2 regions of the Bradyrhizobium sp. BR 1433 genome follow, and region 1 is predicted to be linked to the other one. Evidence: predicted binding sites of a transcription regulator. Region 1 holds the regulator's gene; the other holds the start of a gene.
The links. The regulator LexA, encoded in region 1, represses DNA repair genes until DNA is damaged. The targets are predictions, from matches to a motif close to TGTTCNNNNTGTGTTCNG.
Positions count from the first base shown of each region.

Region 1 (7,746 bases):
GACCGACAGAACTGCGGCCAGGCTGCCAAAAATATAGAAGTCGTACCATTCAATGATGTTTCCCACTGACGCAGCGACAATCACGCGACGAAAATCGCTTGGTACTTGAATTGCCATGTGCTGCTCCTATCAATTGCAAACGCTACTCCTCGCGTTTTTTCAGCGATCAATCCGCTCGCGGAGTGCGCGTGGTGCGCGGCGTTGCAGGCGAGATTTGCGAGTTCGTCCGCAATGCCTGGTCTCAGGGGAGTTGAGGGCCGCCTGAGAAGAGCTCCAGCGGCCTTCAGTGCCGCGAGCCGTTGCCACCTCATCCCTGTCTGTTCGGGAGTGGAGGCATCGGAACAGTCTAGTCCCAATGGGATCGGTATCTAATGAGACTTTCGGCTCGATCGGCTTGACGCAGGCAAAGGCAGTGGCCTGCCGCCGGGAGCCGCGACGCGGGGCGGTCCCGGTATCTCGCCTTGCCGGTCCGTATTCTGCATCCGTTCCGCTAGTCGGGTGACTGCGGTATCCGCTAGCCTTGCCACCGGCAGGGATCGCAAGCGGAATGGCGGAGCAGGGCACGACGCCGGGCGGCAAACGCGGCTACGCGGGGACGTGGCCGCCGCGCACGGCTGCGCCGGTCGGCGGCTTTCTCCCGGCGCGCGCCGGGATCTGGAAGCCTCTCGTCGAGACATTGCGGCAATGGGCGCGGGCGGAGGCGGGGGCGGGCCGCCTGTTGCCCTGGGTGCCGGTGGCGTTCGGCACCGGCATCGCGTTCTATTTCGCGGCCGAGCACGAGCCGGTGCTGTCGGTCGCGGCCACAGTCGCAATCCTGCTCTGCCTGCTGGCGCTGCTGCTGCGGCGGCGCAGCGTGTTTCCCGTCATCGCGCTGCTGGCCGCGGTGGCCGCGGGCTTTGCGACAGCGACCTGGAAGACGGCGCGCGTCGCTCACACGGTGCTGGCGCGGCCGATGTTCTCGGTGGCGCTGACCGGCTTCGTCGAGACGCGCGACATCCGCGAGAAGACCGATCGTTTCGTGCTGCGCGTGGTTTCGACGGAGAGCCCGCGCGACATGACGAAGCTCGATCGGGTCCGGCTCTCGGTGAAGAAGGGCACCGCGCCCGACGTCGGCAGCTTCGTTGAGTTGAAGGCGCGGCTGCTGCCGCCGCTCGGGCCGCAACGCCCGGGCTCCTATGATTTCGGCCGTGACCTGTATTTTCAGGGCATCGGCGCCTCCGGCTTCGTGATGGGCGCGGTCAAGACCAGGGAGCCGCCGGCGACCGGCGGTTTTGCGCTGCGCTACGCCGCCTTCATGCAAGGCCTGCGCGACGCCATCGACGCGCGGATTCGCACCACGCTCGACGGCGATCAGCGCGCGATCGCGACCGCCTTGCTCACCGGCCGGCGCGATGCGATCTCGACGCCGGTCAACGATGCGATGTTCATCTCGGGGCTCGGCCATGTGTTGTCGATCTCCGGCTACCACATGGCCGTGGTCGCCGGCGTCGTGTTCTTCGCGGTGCGCGCGCTGCTCGCGCTGTTTCCGGCGCTGACGGCGGGGCATCCGATCAAGAAATGGGCGGCGGCGGCCGCGCTGGTCGCCGCCGCATTCTATCTTCTGCTGTCGGGCGCGGAGGTTGCGACGCAGCGATCGTTTTTCATGACCGCCGTGGTGCTGCTCGCCGTGATCGTCGACCGCCGCGCGATCACCTTCCGGACGCTGGCGGTGGCAGCGCTGATCGTGCTCGCGATCGCGCCGGAGGCGCTGGTGCATCCCAGTTTCCAGATGTCGTTTGCGGCAACGCTCGGGCTGGTGGCGCTGGTGCAGATCGGGCTGCCGAACCTGCTGGCGTCGCCCGACCATTCGGCGACCGCGCGGGTTGCGCTGTGGGGCGGCCGCGAGCTCACGATGCTGATGCTGGCCTCGCTGGTGGCTGGGCTGGCGACGACGCCCTATGCCGCGTTCCATTTCCACCGCGTGACGCCCTACGGGCTGCTCGCCAACCTTGCGGCGATGCCTGTCGTGTCGGCGGTCGTGATGCCGGCCGGCCTGCTGGGGCTCGTCGCCATGCCGTTCGGCTTCGACGGCGTGTTCTGGGCGATCATGGGTCTTGGCATCGACTGGATGATTTTGGTGACGCAATGGGTCGCCGCACTCCCGGGCGCGGTCGGCCGGATGGCGGCGTTCGGCGTCGGGCCGCTGATTGCAGCCAGTGCCGGCATCATCCTGCTCGGGCTGCTGCGCACGCCGCTGCGCTGGTCGGGCGCGGTGCTGCTGCTGATGGCTTCGGTCTGGGCGCTCAGGGTGCCGCAGCCGGACGTGCTGATCTCCGGCGACGGCCGCAACGTCGCGGTGCGTGGCGGCGACGGACGGCTGCATCTGATGCACAGCGCCAAGGATGCGTTCCTCGTCAAGGAGTGGCTGGCGGCGGACGCCGATGCGCGCACCGCCACCGATGTGTCGCTCGGCGAGGGCGTCTCCTGCGATGCCGGCGGCTGCGTGACCCAGGGACCCGGCGGCGCCTTCGTCGCGCTGACGACCCGGCCGGAGGCGCTGGCGGACGACTGCGAGCGCGCAGGCCTGATCGTGACGACGCGGCCGGCGCCGCAGGGCTGCGCGACATCGGTGATCGATGCCGAGCGGCTGCGCCGCCACGGCGCGCTGGTGCTGCGACGGAGCAGGGACGGCTACGTCGTCGATGCGGTCAAGCCCGGCGGGATCGACCGGCCGTGGTCGCCGGCGGTTCCCGGCGACGGCGAGAGCGAGACGACGCTACGCGCCCCCGCGCCGCGGCCTGCGGTGGATGCGACGCCGGCCGAGACCGATCTGCAGGGCGATGATTAGCCGTGGTCTGGCGAGGGGCCGCTCGGCAGCTCGAACAGGCCGAGATGATATTCGTCGGAGTCGGGGCCGGCGTCGGGCTTCTTGACGAGAGTGAAGGAAGCCTCGGGAAATTGCTCCCAGACTTTCAGGTCGTCGGCCGTTACTGTCAGCCAACCGAACCGGAACATATAGCGGCCCGGTTCCGTGACGCGTCCAGCCTTTTGCCATGTGACCTTATCGACCACCGCGCACGTCCTCCGTGCCCGATGATGCGCCAAGGCGCCGGCCGACGCAAATCTCCTTCTGCGCCCCGGAAGCGGGAGTCCGGGGTCGCCCGAAATTGCTTAGGTCATCCGCCGCCGAACAGCTCATTCCGCGGCGACGATGCGCTCAACCCAAAAACAGCGTTGCGAATGCGGAGGGCCGCCGCTCCACAACCTTCGGCTTCTGCTCGACCGGCGGATGCAGCGCCGGCAATTGCAGCACGCTGACGCGCTGTCCCTCGACCAGCTGGGTCACCAGCACATGGCTGCCGTCGGGGAATTCGACCGCGTCATGATGCCGATCGGGCACGTCGGGCTCGACTTCGTTGAACACGCCGACGCGATAGTTCAGCGTCTTGGTCCAGATCCAGCGGCTGTCGTAGCGAACGTTCTCGGCGAAAGCGAGTTCGGTGCCCGGCAGCATGCAGACCGCGACAGTGGGATCGTTCTCCGAAGCAAAGCCGCGGGTCGACGTGCCGCGGAACGTCGTCGTGATCAGCGTCTCTCCGACAATGGCGGGGCGCGATGCCACGGCGTGCAGACTATAGTCACACATCGGATGGCTCCTCATTTCGAGGTAGCGACCCGTGCCTCTCCTTGAGGCATTAGGGCCTCTACCAGAGTGGACGATAGCGAACGAGCGTCTGCTCGTTTCTGGGCGATTGTACGACTGGTTCGAGACCGCCCCGATCACAAACACGCGACGCTGCGCGAGAGGTATCGGAGCGCATCGGACAGGCCGTACGGTACGCTATCTTTCAAGGAACGATCCGACGTGTTGCTCGTTCCCGGCCGCCGCAAGTATTTGCAGTTCAGTATTTGCGATAAAGGCCGATCAGCTTGCCCTGGATGCGGACCCGGTTCGGCGGCAGGATGCGCACTTCATAGGCGGTGTTGGCCGGCTCGAGCGCGATCGATGCGCCGCGGCGGCGGAAGCGCTTCAGGGTGGCTTCCTCCTCGTCGATCAGCGCCACCACGATGTCGCCGGTATTGGCGACGTCGTTGCGCTGGATCAGTGCCATGTCGCCGTCGAGGATGCCGGCATCGACCATTGAGTCGCCGCGCACCTCGAGCGCATAGTGCTCGCCGGCGCCGAGCATGTCGGGCGGCACGCTGATGGTGTGGCTGCGGGTCTGCAGCGCCTCGATCGGCGTACCGGCGGCGATCCTGCCCATCACGGGGACCGCGACCGGACGGTTGCCGTCGTCCTCGGCAATCGGCGGCGTGCTGGCGCGCCGGCCGAGGGTGCCTTCGATGACGCTGGGCGTGAAGCCGCGGCGACCGTTGCCGCCGCCGGCCGAGAGTTCGGGCAGCTTGATGACCTCGATGGCGCGGGCGCGGTTCGGCAGGCGGCGGATGAAGCCGCGCTCCTCCAGCGCAGTGATCAGGCGGTGGATACCGGACTTCGAGCGCAGGTCGAGCGCATCCTTCATCTCGTCGAAGGAGGGCGGTACGCCGGCCTCTTTCAGACGTTCATTGATGAAACGCAGAAGTTCGTACTGTTTGCGCGTGAGCATCTCGAGTATTCCCCCGGTTGATAGCGTCGTTCGATTCCGAGAACTCTTCTGGTGGGGCCTGCAGGCGGGGCCTGACTTCAGAAGCTCGTGCTCGTTGCACCTGCTTCCACGCGGCTTCCCGATTGTAGACACCAGTACTCGAAACAAATCATGAACGGACACTATATGTTCGATATGTGTTCCGCAACCACTTAATTTCCGGTGAACGCGCTCGGGCGACGCACAATCGGCGCGGTGGGAAAGCCCTATTCGGGTAGCGTCAAGATCTCGCATTCGCTGCCTTCGACGGCCGCCGCCGCGAACGGCGGACGCACGAGAAGTGCCCGTGCCGCAGCGAGATTCCCGAGCAGCGACAAGTCCTGCTGTGTCACCGGCGTTGCGATCAGCGTGCCGTCCTCGCGCGCTTCGAGGCGCGCACGCAGATAGTCCTCGCGCTGGTCGTTGGCGGCGAGGTCGCGGCCGAGCAGGGCGCTCGCGCGGCGATGATGAATCACTTTCCGGCCGCTCAGCGCCCGAATCAACGGCACCAGGAACAGGAAGGCGCAGACATAGGACGACACCGGATTGCCGGGCAGGCCGATCACCCGCATCGCGCCGAGCCGGCCATGCATCATCGGCTTGCCGGGCCGCATCGCGATCCGCCAGAACGCCATCTCGACGCCCTCGGCTTCCAGCGACCGCTTGACGAGATCGTGGTCGCCGACCGAGGCGCCGCCTGTCGTGATGAGGACATCGGCGCGGGCCTCGCGTGCCCGGCGGATACCGGCCGTGGTCGCCTCTACCGTGTCGGCGGCAACGCCGAGGTCGATGGTCTCGGCGCCTTCGGCGCGCGCCAGCGCCCGCAGCGCGTAGCCGTTGGAATAGACGATCTGGCCGGGACCGGGCTGCGAGCCCGGCATCACCAGCTCGTCGCCGGTCGCCAGCACGGCGACCTTCGGGCGGCGGCGCACCGCAAGTTCCGGATAGTTCATGGCGGCCGCCAGCGACAGCGCGCGGTCGGACAGGCGGCTGCCACCGGCGAGCAGCACCTCGCCCTCACGGAAGTCGACCCCGGCCTGGCGGATGTGCCGCCCGACGTCGGCGGCCTCTGAGATCGTGATGTGGTCGCCGTCGACGGCGGTGTCCTCCTGGATGATCACAGCGTCGGCGCCATTGGGGATCACGCCGCCGGTGAAGATCCGCACCGCCTCGCCGGCGCCGACCGTCCGCTCGAACGGCCGGCCGGCGGCGACTTCGCCGATCACCTTGAGCCGGGCCTTTAGATCAGCCGCATCGGCGGCGCGCACCGCATAGCCGTCCATCGCCGACATCGGCTGCGGCGGCTGGGTGCGGAGCGCAGCGAGGTCGTGCGCAAGCGTGCGGTGGTAGGCGGCATCGAGCGCGACCATCTCCTCCGGCAGCGGTTCGGCGCCGGCGAGGACGGCGGACAGGGCATCGGCAACCGGCATCAGGGCCACGCTCAGAGCTCCTCAATTCCTAATGTTCAATACCAAGTGCGGTCAAAGCCCTTGCCACGTCATCCGTCGATGTCACGTGGATAGCATGAAGGCCGCGCGCCCGCGCACCTTCGATATTGGCGGCCAGGTCGTCGAAAAACAGGATCCGCGACGCCGGCACGCCGATGGCTTTTACCACATGATCATAGGCCTCGGCGTCGGGTTTGCGGAAGCCGATGCTCGAGGACAGGAAGACGTTGCGGAAATGGCTGAGCAGCTCGGCATGGGTGACCGAGAAATGCGCGACATGGGCCGGATTGGTGTTGGAGAAGGCGTAGAGCGGCATCCGCTTGGCGGCCGCCGCGAGTAGCGGGGCGATGCCCGGCATCTCGCCGGTGAAGATCGCATTCCAGCCTTCGAGAAACTGGGCGTCCGTGATGTTGATGCCGAGCGTCCGGCGCAGGCTTTCGAAGAACGCCGCGTCGTCGATCCGACCGATCTCGTGATGCTTGAAACTGTCGTCGACGACAAAGCGCGTGGCGAGCTCGGCGGGCGCACAGCCTGCATGCTGCGCCCAGTGCGCCACCACCTTGTCAAAGTTGATGTCGAGCACGACGCGGCCGATATCGAACAGCAGCACGTCGACGGAGTTGGGAGAGAATTGCGAGGTCATTGCGTGAAACCGTGTACGAGAATTGCGGGCAGGCGGCAATGTCCTCGATTTCAGTGGCGGGTGCGTGGATCGTGCGTGGCGTTGCATTCATCGCGAGACTGTTCCCGCGCACACCGTCGTCCCGGCGAAGGCCGGGACCCATAACCACCGCATTTGATCAGGAACGGGATCGTGGTCCCAGCGTCGCGCAACAATTGAGATTTGGGGTAATGGGTCCCGGCCTTCGCCGGGACGACGGCGGGTGTCGTCGCTTGTGCGTCAAACATCCGCATTCTCGCGACATGATCTGTCCGAGCCTTGCTCTTTTCACCCTATATTATTTTTGCTGCGGGGCTTGGCTTGCCGCGTCGGGCAACTCAGTGGCACGCACGCACGCGCTTTCAGCGCACCAAGCGACTTGATGCTTGCCGCGGCCTGACGCCCGCGGTGGCTTGGTGCCCGCCGGGCGTAGCTCTCACATCCTGGACAGCGCCAGGCCGAGGTAACCGATCAGCGCACCGGTGCTGAGAATGATGACGACGAGCGCCTGTTCCGAGCGTGCTTGCAAGGTTTTCCGGGTCACGGCGTTGGACGCTCCGTCTTCGAGATCATGCGGTCCAACGAACAGCATCAATTTCCGTTCCGGTCCTTCCCACGGGAACCTTCACGACCTGCCGAGTGACGCGACGAACGGAACGCGGGCCGGCCGCCTATGAGGGCGGCGCGATCCCCGGAACGGGGAAAGCGCAGGCACATCTCGACGCTGTTCGACCTCAATCGCTTGACGACCGCTGCATCTCCCTTCGACCGGAGGGACTCCGCAATGAATTCGGCGATCAGGCGCATTTCGGGCTCGCCCATGCCGCGCGTGGTCGCCGCCGGCGTCCCGAGGCGAATGCCGCTCGGCTTGAGCGGCGGACGCGGATCGTCGGGAATGATCTGCTTGTTTGCGGTGATCCCGACGGCGTCGAGGATGTTCTCGGCCGCGCCGCCGTCCAGGCCGACGCTGGCCACCGTATCCACGACCATCATGTGATTGTCGGTTCCGCCGGTGATCAACGTCATGCCGCGT
Region 1 covers NZ_JBPUGG010000001.1:834,862-842,607, reverse strand. The annotation lists partial or broken gene ACSKB9_RS04175 (MFS transporter) at 1-117, opposite strand, end outside; gene ACSKB9_RS04170 (ComEC/Rec2 family competence protein) at 548-2,827, shown strand; gene ACSKB9_RS04165 (hypothetical protein) at 2,824-3,051, opposite strand; gene ACSKB9_RS04160 (hypothetical protein) at 3,197-3,625, opposite strand; gene lexA (transcriptional repressor LexA) at 3,882-4,586, opposite strand; gene ACSKB9_RS04150 (molybdopterin molybdotransferase MoeA) at 4,832-6,043, opposite strand; gene ACSKB9_RS04145 (HAD family hydrolase) at 6,063-6,695, opposite strand; gene ACSKB9_RS04140 (hypothetical protein) at 7,150-7,308, opposite strand; gene glyA (serine hydroxymethyltransferase) at 7,305-7,746, opposite strand, start outside.

Region 2 (7,746 bases), 6.2 Mb from region 1:
ATCCCTCATGCGCAAATTTCGCTGCGCTGCGCAAGCGACGAGTTTGTGAATCAGGGTCGCGTGGCGCGCTGGTCAGCCGGCCCAGAAGAAGCCCAGGATACCCGCGACGACCAGCGCGATGCCCGCGACGTTCAGCACGGCGGCGGAGCGGGTCGCAGCACGCAAATGGGAGACCTGCGCCGCGCGTTCTGATTCCCGCGCGTAGCCGTGGACGATGATCTCTTCATTGAACTCGCCATGCGCCTCGAGGGCGAGCGTCAGCCCGACGCAGACGAGCAGGATGCCGAAGATGATCAGGCCGAAGAATTCCAGGAGGCCGATCAGCAGCATCGGAAACATGCCGAGCAGGAAGACCGGCAGCAGCGGCACCAGCAGCAATGTCTCGGATTGTCTGCGCATCGGCGACCAATCGAAACGGGCAAGTGATGAGGCCGAATCTAGTCCCGCCGTCGCGGCGCAACAAGGCGGCCCGCGTTCAAGACGGCGTCATCTTTCCCAACGTGGCATTCCCCGCTGCGCAATTGCGCATCTGAGGGCGCCGCGAAGCGGCGAGCCCGGAATGACGAGGAAGATTAGTCGGCTTGCCTCAGCCCGCCGCCATCTCGGAGCGGATCTCGGCGCGCAGTTCGTCGATCAGCCGCAGGCCGCTCTTGGTCTCGACGTGCCAGAAGGTCCAGCCGTTGCAGGCGCCGGAGCCCTGCGCGACCGCGCCGATGCGGTGGATCGAGCCGACCTTGTCGCCGAGCATGATGGCGCCGTCGGCGCGCACCAGGGCGCCGTGGCGCTTCTTGGCGTCGACCAGCCTGGCGCCCGGCACGATCATGCCGCGCTCGATCAATTCGGAGAACGCCACCCGCGGCGCCTCGCGCGCGGTCATGAACGGCGCCAGCGTTGCTTCTGGCAGCGGCTCGATCGCGGCGATGCGCGCCTCGGCGGCGGCGGCATAGGCCTTGTCGCGCTCGAAGCCGATATAGCTGCGGCCGAGGCGCTTGGCGACGGCGCCGGTGGTGCCGGTGCCGTTGAACGGATCGATCACGAGATCGCCGGGCTTCGAGGACGACAGCAACACGCGGGCGAGCAGCTGCTCGGGCTTCTGCGTCGGATGCACCTTCTTGCCGTCGCCGTCCTTGAGGCGCTCTTCGCCGGTGCACAGCGGGATCAGCCAGTCGGAGCGTGCCTGCACGTCCTCATTGGACGCCTTCAGCGCTTCGTAATTGAAGGTGTAGCCCTTGGCCTTCTCGTCGCGCGCGGCCCAGATCATGGTCTCGTGCGCATTGGTGAAGCGACGGCCGCGGAAGTTCGGCATCGGATTGGACTTGCGCCACACGATGTCGTTCAGGAGCCAGAAGCCGAGGTCCTGCATGATCGCGCCGACGCGGAAGATGTTGTGATAGGAGCCGATCACCCACAGCGTTGCCGACGGCTTCATCACGCGGCGGCAGGCCAGCAGCCAGGCGCGGGTGAAATCGTCATAGGCAGCGAACGACGAGAACTTGTCCCAGTCGTCGTTGACGGCATCGACATGCGACTCATCGGGGCGCTTGAGGTCGCCCTTGAGCTGCAGATTGTAGGGAGGATCCGCGAAGACCAGGTCGACCGAGCCGGCCTGAAGCTTCGACAATTCGGCCACGCAATCGCCAATGACGATGTGGCTCGATGGGGCACTCTCAAATTTAGTGCGGGGCGCCCTTGCAGACGCCCCGCGACGCGACACTACCATGACTCAAGAACTCTGACTCAGGCGACGCTGTCGGCGACGCGGGACTAAACAACCGACTGGCGTCACATTGACCCGGCAAAGTAAAAATCGACTTAATTGGAAATCTTCATGCGAAAGATTGCAGCATCTTTTGCGCGGCATGGCGCAGTGCCGTCGGCGTTGTGCTGCAACATCAGCGCGTTCGGCGAAAAAATTTGCGGATCATCAAACCGGCACGATTCGCGCGGTAAATTCGCCCTCATTCGCAGCCGTTTGCACCGCAAGGGATGCGCCTCTTCCGGACTAGGCAATTATTGCCGGGCAGGATATTGATTAACAGAATGGAAATTTTAAGTTGGAGTGTCCCGCGTTGGGTCGCCGACTGGAATGAAGGGAAACCACCATGCGCTATGATGATTTCCGCCGCAGCGACGACATCGAAGACCGTCGCGATGAAGGCGGGATGGGCGGAGGGGGGGGTGGCGGCTTCGGCATTCCGATGGGTGGTGGCGGCCTCGGCATCGGCACCATCATCGTCCTCGGCCTGCTCGGCTACGCCTTCGGCATCGACCCGCGCATCCTGATCGGCGGCGCCGAGATTCTCACCGGCGGCGGCCAGGCGCCGACCTACCAGACCGACCGGCAGTCGTCGGGCGGGCAGGCCAAGCGCGGCGCGCCGACCGACGAGATGGGCAGCATGATCGCCGGCATCCTCGGCGAGATCGACGATCGCTGGAGCGATATCTTCAAGGCCAGCGGGCAGACCTACACCGGTCCGAAGATCGTGCTGTTCCGCAATGCCACCAATGGCGGCCGCTGCGGCATGGCGCAGTCGGCGATGGGACCGTTCTACTGCCCGCCGGACAAGACCATCTTCCTCGACACCGGCTTCTTCCGCGAGGTCGAGACGCGCTTCCGCGGCTGCTCGGGCAACGCATGCAAGTTCACCGCGGCCTATATCATCGCGCATGAGGCCGGCCATCACATCCAGAACCTGCTCGGCATCATTCCGCGCGTGAACCGGCTGCAGCAGCAGGCCGGCAGCAAGGCCGAGGCCAACGCGCTGCAGGTCAAGGTCGAGTTGCAGGCCGATTGCCTTTCCGGCGTCTGGGTCAACCGCGAGGAGAAGAAGCGGCCGGGCTTCCTCGAGGCCGGCGACATCGACGCCGCGCTGACCACGGCGAACGCGATCGGCGACGACACGCTGCAGCGGCAGGCGACGGGCAGGGTAGTGCCTGATTCCTTCACGCACGGCTCCGCGGCGCAGCGCAAGGAGTGGTTCATGAGGGGCTACCAGCAGGGCACCGTGCAGGCCTGCAACACGTTCGGCGGTAGCTTGTAGCCGTGTGCCGGTAGCGTCATCCCCGGATGAGCGCATTCGCGCTCACTCGGGAGGTGCTCGCCTCTTCGGCGAGCCTCGAAGGATGAAGCGCCCGTGGCCCATCCTTCGAGGCTCGCCCAGCGGTGCGAGTGCACCGCAAGGCGAGCACCTCAGGATGACGTCAGCGGGATGGGAAAGAGGTGTAAATGTCCTCACTCGACGAATCCAAATCATTCATCCCGCTCAACATCGCGGTGCTGACGATTTCCGACACCCGCTCGCTGGCGGATGACAAGTCGGGCACCACGCTAGCCGATCGTCTCACCGCGGCCGGCCACAAGCTTGCGGCGCGCGAGATCGTCACCGACGATGTCGAGGCGATCAGAGCCGTGATCCGGCGCTGGATCGCCGATCCTGCCGTCGATGCCGTCATCACAACCGGCGGCACCGGCTTTACCGGTCGCGACGTGACGCCGGAGGCGGTCGAGCCGCTGTTCGAGAAGCGGATGGACGGCTTTTCGATCGCCTTCCACATGCTGAGCCACGCCAAGATCGGGGCGTCGACGATCCAGAGCCGCGCCACCGCCGGCGTTGCGGGCGCGACCTTCATTTTCTGCCTGCCCGGCTCGCCCGGCGCCTGCCGCGACGGCTGGGACGGCATTTTGGCCGCGCAGCTCGACTACCGCACGCGCCCCTGCAATTTCGTCGAGATCACGCCGCGGCTGGATGAACATCTGCGCCGCCCGAAGGCGAAAGGCGCGAGTGCGTAGCCTCCTCCGTCATTCCGGGCGTGCGAAGCACGAACCCGGAATCCAGAGGTTGTGGCGCGAGATTCCGGGTTCGATGCTGCGCATCGCCCCAGAATGACGCCGGTGGTAAAGAGCCCTACAACTCCAGCTCCCAGGTCTCGCCAACCAGATCGACGCCGAAGCTGTGGTGCTTTTCTTCCTTGACCCGCTGGAAGCCGGCGCGGGCGTAGATGCCGCGCGCGGCGACCAGGATGCTCTGGGTCCACAGCGTCATCTTCTTGTAGCCCTTCTCGCGCGCGGCGCGGATGCATTGCTCCACCAGTGCGCGGCCGACGCCGAGCCCGCGCGCCTTCTCCTCCACCAGCAGCAGGCGCAGCTTGGCGAGCCCGTCGCCGCCGTCGACCAGGAAGACCGAGCCGACCGGCTCGCCGTCGACCTCCGCGATCCAGCAATGCTCGCGGGCCGGATCGAACGATCGCAGAAACTGCGCGCAGATCTCGGCCACCAACGCCTCGTAGCTGATGTCCCAGCCATACTCCTCCGCGTAGGCTTGTCCCTGCCGCGAGACGACCCAGCCCATGTCGCCGACGCGATGGCTGCGCAGCAGGAAGCCGACCGGCTTCTCGGCCGGCGGCTCCAGCGATTGCTCGATCGTGCTCATGGCGTGCACCACCGCGGCGCGACGGTCGCCGTCCATCTGCTTCAATAGCGCCCCGACCTCGCTGCGCGAGCGGCGGTCGAGATCGGCGGCTGCGGTACGGCCCTTGGCGGTGAGGGCGACCTCGTTGACGCGTTTGTCGGCCTTCGATGGCTTCCGCGTCACGATCTGGCGCCTTTGCAGCGCCCCCAGCGTGCGGCTGACGAAGCCGGCATCGAGGTCGAGATCGCGCACCAGATCGGTTGCGGTGCAATTTTCGCGGTGCGCGAGCTCGTAGATGATCCGCGCTTCCTGCAGCGTGAATGTCGAGTGCAACAGCTTCGGCTCGATGATGCCGAGCTTGCGGGTATAGAACCGGCTGAAGCCGCGGACCGCGGCGACCTGGCTCTCGAGGGCGGTGTCATGGGAGATTGATTTCATCAAACATATTATTTGACGGAATCAAATAATCCGCAAGTTAGTTCAAGCCACCATGATCCGGCTGCGCAGCATGGTGCGGGAGGAGCGGCCGAGCCGGCGCAGCAGGCGCGCCTCGGAGCGTCGGGCGTCGGGGCGATAGCCGCCGATCCGCTCGTAATGCTCGCGGGCGATCAGGAGCCCTTGTTCAGCCGAGGGCCCGGTGATCATCCGGGCGACGAATTTGAGGCCGTCGCGCAGGCCGGGATCGGTGTAGGGCGCGCGGGCGTAGCGGAAGATGCCGGCGCGGTCCTTGCCGCTGGCCGCCACCATCTGGATGAACTGGGTGGTTTCCTCGATCCAGCCGGCATCGAGCACGGCGCCCGGATGCAGGAACATCAGCCAGGGCGACCGCGCCTGCCGCGCGCCTGCCGCAAGCGCGGCGGCGCGCGTGCCCTCGAAGCGCAGGAAGCGGCAGCCGGCGACGTCGGCGACGCGCTCCATCACATCGCTGTGGCTGCGGTCGACCAGCAGCACTTCGCGGATGACGCCCGCGGCCGCGCCCGGCACCAGCGCCGCCAAGGTTGCGACCGCGGTGCGCTCGACGCCGTCGGTTGGAATGATCACGCTCAGCATGATTTTGAGGCTTCGATGGCTCAAACGGTGGAGAAACTCCGGCCGTGTTATCACCTTGTCATATTCAAAGCAGCCTGTTCGCCTGCAGAATTTTGTAGCAAGGTTCTGTGGAATTTCTCCGTTCATGTTCTTGATTTGTTCTCGTGCTGTGTTAGCTTCAAAGCATGAGCCGAGCATCCTCTCATGCCCTCAAGCACCCGCCGGTAACGGCGCCCTCCGATAACCCGGCGGGTGCACCTTCCCCTTTCCCGAGCTTGCGGTCGCGATCGAGCGCGAGCGGCGGCGCGGCCGCGGCGCGCAGTCCAACGCCAGCGGCCGCTACGAGGCAGAGGCGCGCGTTGCCTTCGACGACGGCTGGCAGAGCCTCGAGGACCTGCCGCCATTTGCGACCAGCGTGGCGCTCGACACCTCGCGCAAGGTGATCACCCGCAACGACTCGCCCGACATCGGCTTCGACCGTTCGATCAATCCCTATCGTGGCTGTGAGCATGGCTGCGTCTATTGCTTCGCGCGGCCGACCCACGCCTATCTCGGCCTGTCGCCGGGGCTGGACTTCGAATCGAAGCTGTTCGCCAAGCCGGACGCACCCGCGCTGCTCGAGAAGGAGCTGGCGGCACCGGACTACGAGGCGCGGATGATCGCGATCGGCACCAACACCGATCCCTATCAGCCGATCGAGCGCGACCGGAAGATCATGCGCGGCATCCTCGAGGTGCTGGAGCGCGGCGGCCATCCGGTCGGCATCGTCACCAAGTCGGCGCTGGTCACCCGCGACATCGACATCCTGGCACGTATGGCCAAGCGCAATCTCGCCAAGGTCGCGCTCTCGGTGACGACGCTCGACCCGAAACTCGCCCGCACCATGGAGCCGCGCGCCTCGACCCCGCCGAAGCGGCTCGAGGCGATCAAGCGGCTCACGGATGCCGGCATCCCGACCACGGTGATGGTCGCACCCGTGATCCCGGCGCTGAACGACTCCGAGATCGAGCGCATCCTCGACGCCGCCGCGCATGCCGGCGCCAGGGAGGCGAGCTACGTGCTGCTGCGGCTGCCGCTCGAAGTGCGCGATCTGTTCCGCGAATGGTTGATGGCGAACTATCCCGACCGCTACCGTCACGTCTTCACGCTGATCCGCGACATGCGCGGCGGCCGCGACTACGACTCGCAATGGGGCACCAGGATGAAGGGCACCGGCCCGATGGCCTGGATGATCGGCCGCCGCTTCGAGATCGCGTGCGAGAAACTCGGCCTCAACAAGCGGCGCGCCAAGCTGACCACCGATCACTTCGCCAAGCCGAAGCGTAACGGGCAGCAACTCAGTCTATTCTAGGCGAGGGCGTAGCCCGGATGGAGCGCAGCGAAATCCGGGGTCCCGTGTTAGTGGCTGAAGCTTTCCCGGATTGCGCTTCGCTCCATCCGAGCTACGAAGACGTCAAACAGTGAGTGCAAACATGAGTAACACCCCGACCGCACGCTTCACCGTCCTCACGCTGGGCGTCAGCGACATGCGCGCCAGCATCGGCTTTTATGAATCGCTCGGCTTCTCCAGGAAGATGCGCGCGACCGGCGAGGAGGTCGCCTTCTTCGAGACCGGCGGCACCGTGCTCGGCCTGTTCCCGTGGCATCTGCTCGCTGCCGATGCCGGGCTGCCGGATCAGCCACGGCCTTCAGCGTTCCGCGGCGTCGCGATCGCTTGGAACTGCAACGACGACGCCGAGGTCGATCGTGTGATGGCGTTCGCGCTGTCGAAAGGCGCCAGGCTGCTGAAACCCGCGCAGCCGACCAGCTATGGCGGCTATTGCGGTTATTTCGGCGATCCCGACGGCCACGCCTGGGAAGTGGTGCGCGCGCCGGGCTTTGAGGTTCGCGACGACCGCCGGGTGTCAATCCCCGATTAGAGCGCCGATCCCGATTAGGGTGGCGGATTGAATAACGGGGAAGGGCGCCAGGTTCCCGGTTGCGCCGCGGGCCGGGCTTGATCACGATCCCCGCATGATTCGGGACAAGTCCAATCGCACGTCAAAGACCGCGTCGAAGAAGAAGCCGGCCGAGCCGGCCAAGCCGGACAAGCGCGTCATCGTGGTGACGCGGCCGAGCTTTCGGCGCGAGCGCGCGCTGATCAAGCGAGGCGTCTGGCCGGTCGCCGGCTGCGACGAGGCCGGGCGCGGGCCGCTGGCGGGTCCGGTGGTCGCCGCCGCCGTGGTGCTGGACCCAAATCGGATACCCAAGGGCCTCGATGATTCGAAGCGGCTGACCGTCGAGCGCCGCGAGGAACTGTTCGAGGAAA
Region 2 covers NZ_JBPUGG010000001.1:7,034,951-7,042,696, forward strand. The annotation lists gene ACSKB9_RS33780 (hypothetical protein) at 73-399, opposite strand; gene ACSKB9_RS33785 (site-specific DNA-methyltransferase) at 587-1,720, opposite strand; gene ACSKB9_RS33790 (hypothetical protein) at 1,829-2,032, shown strand; gene ypfJ (KPN_02809 family neutral zinc metallopeptidase) at 2,103-3,041, shown strand; gene moaB (molybdenum cofactor biosynthesis protein B) at 3,227-3,790, shown strand; gene ACSKB9_RS33805 (bifunctional helix-turn-helix transcriptional regulator/GNAT family N-acetyltransferase) at 3,906-4,847, opposite strand; gene ACSKB9_RS33810 (glycosyl transferase) at 4,890-5,459, opposite strand; partial or broken gene ACSKB9_RS33815 (PA0069 family radical SAM protein) at 5,624-6,789, shown strand; gene ACSKB9_RS33820 (VOC family protein) at 6,911-7,357, shown strand; gene ACSKB9_RS33825 (ribonuclease HII) at 7,452-7,746, shown strand, end outside.
Region 2: ACSKB9_RS33810 (glycosyl transferase) is a predicted target of LexA. The motif match lies at 5,585-5,602, and genes of this name have one in related genera.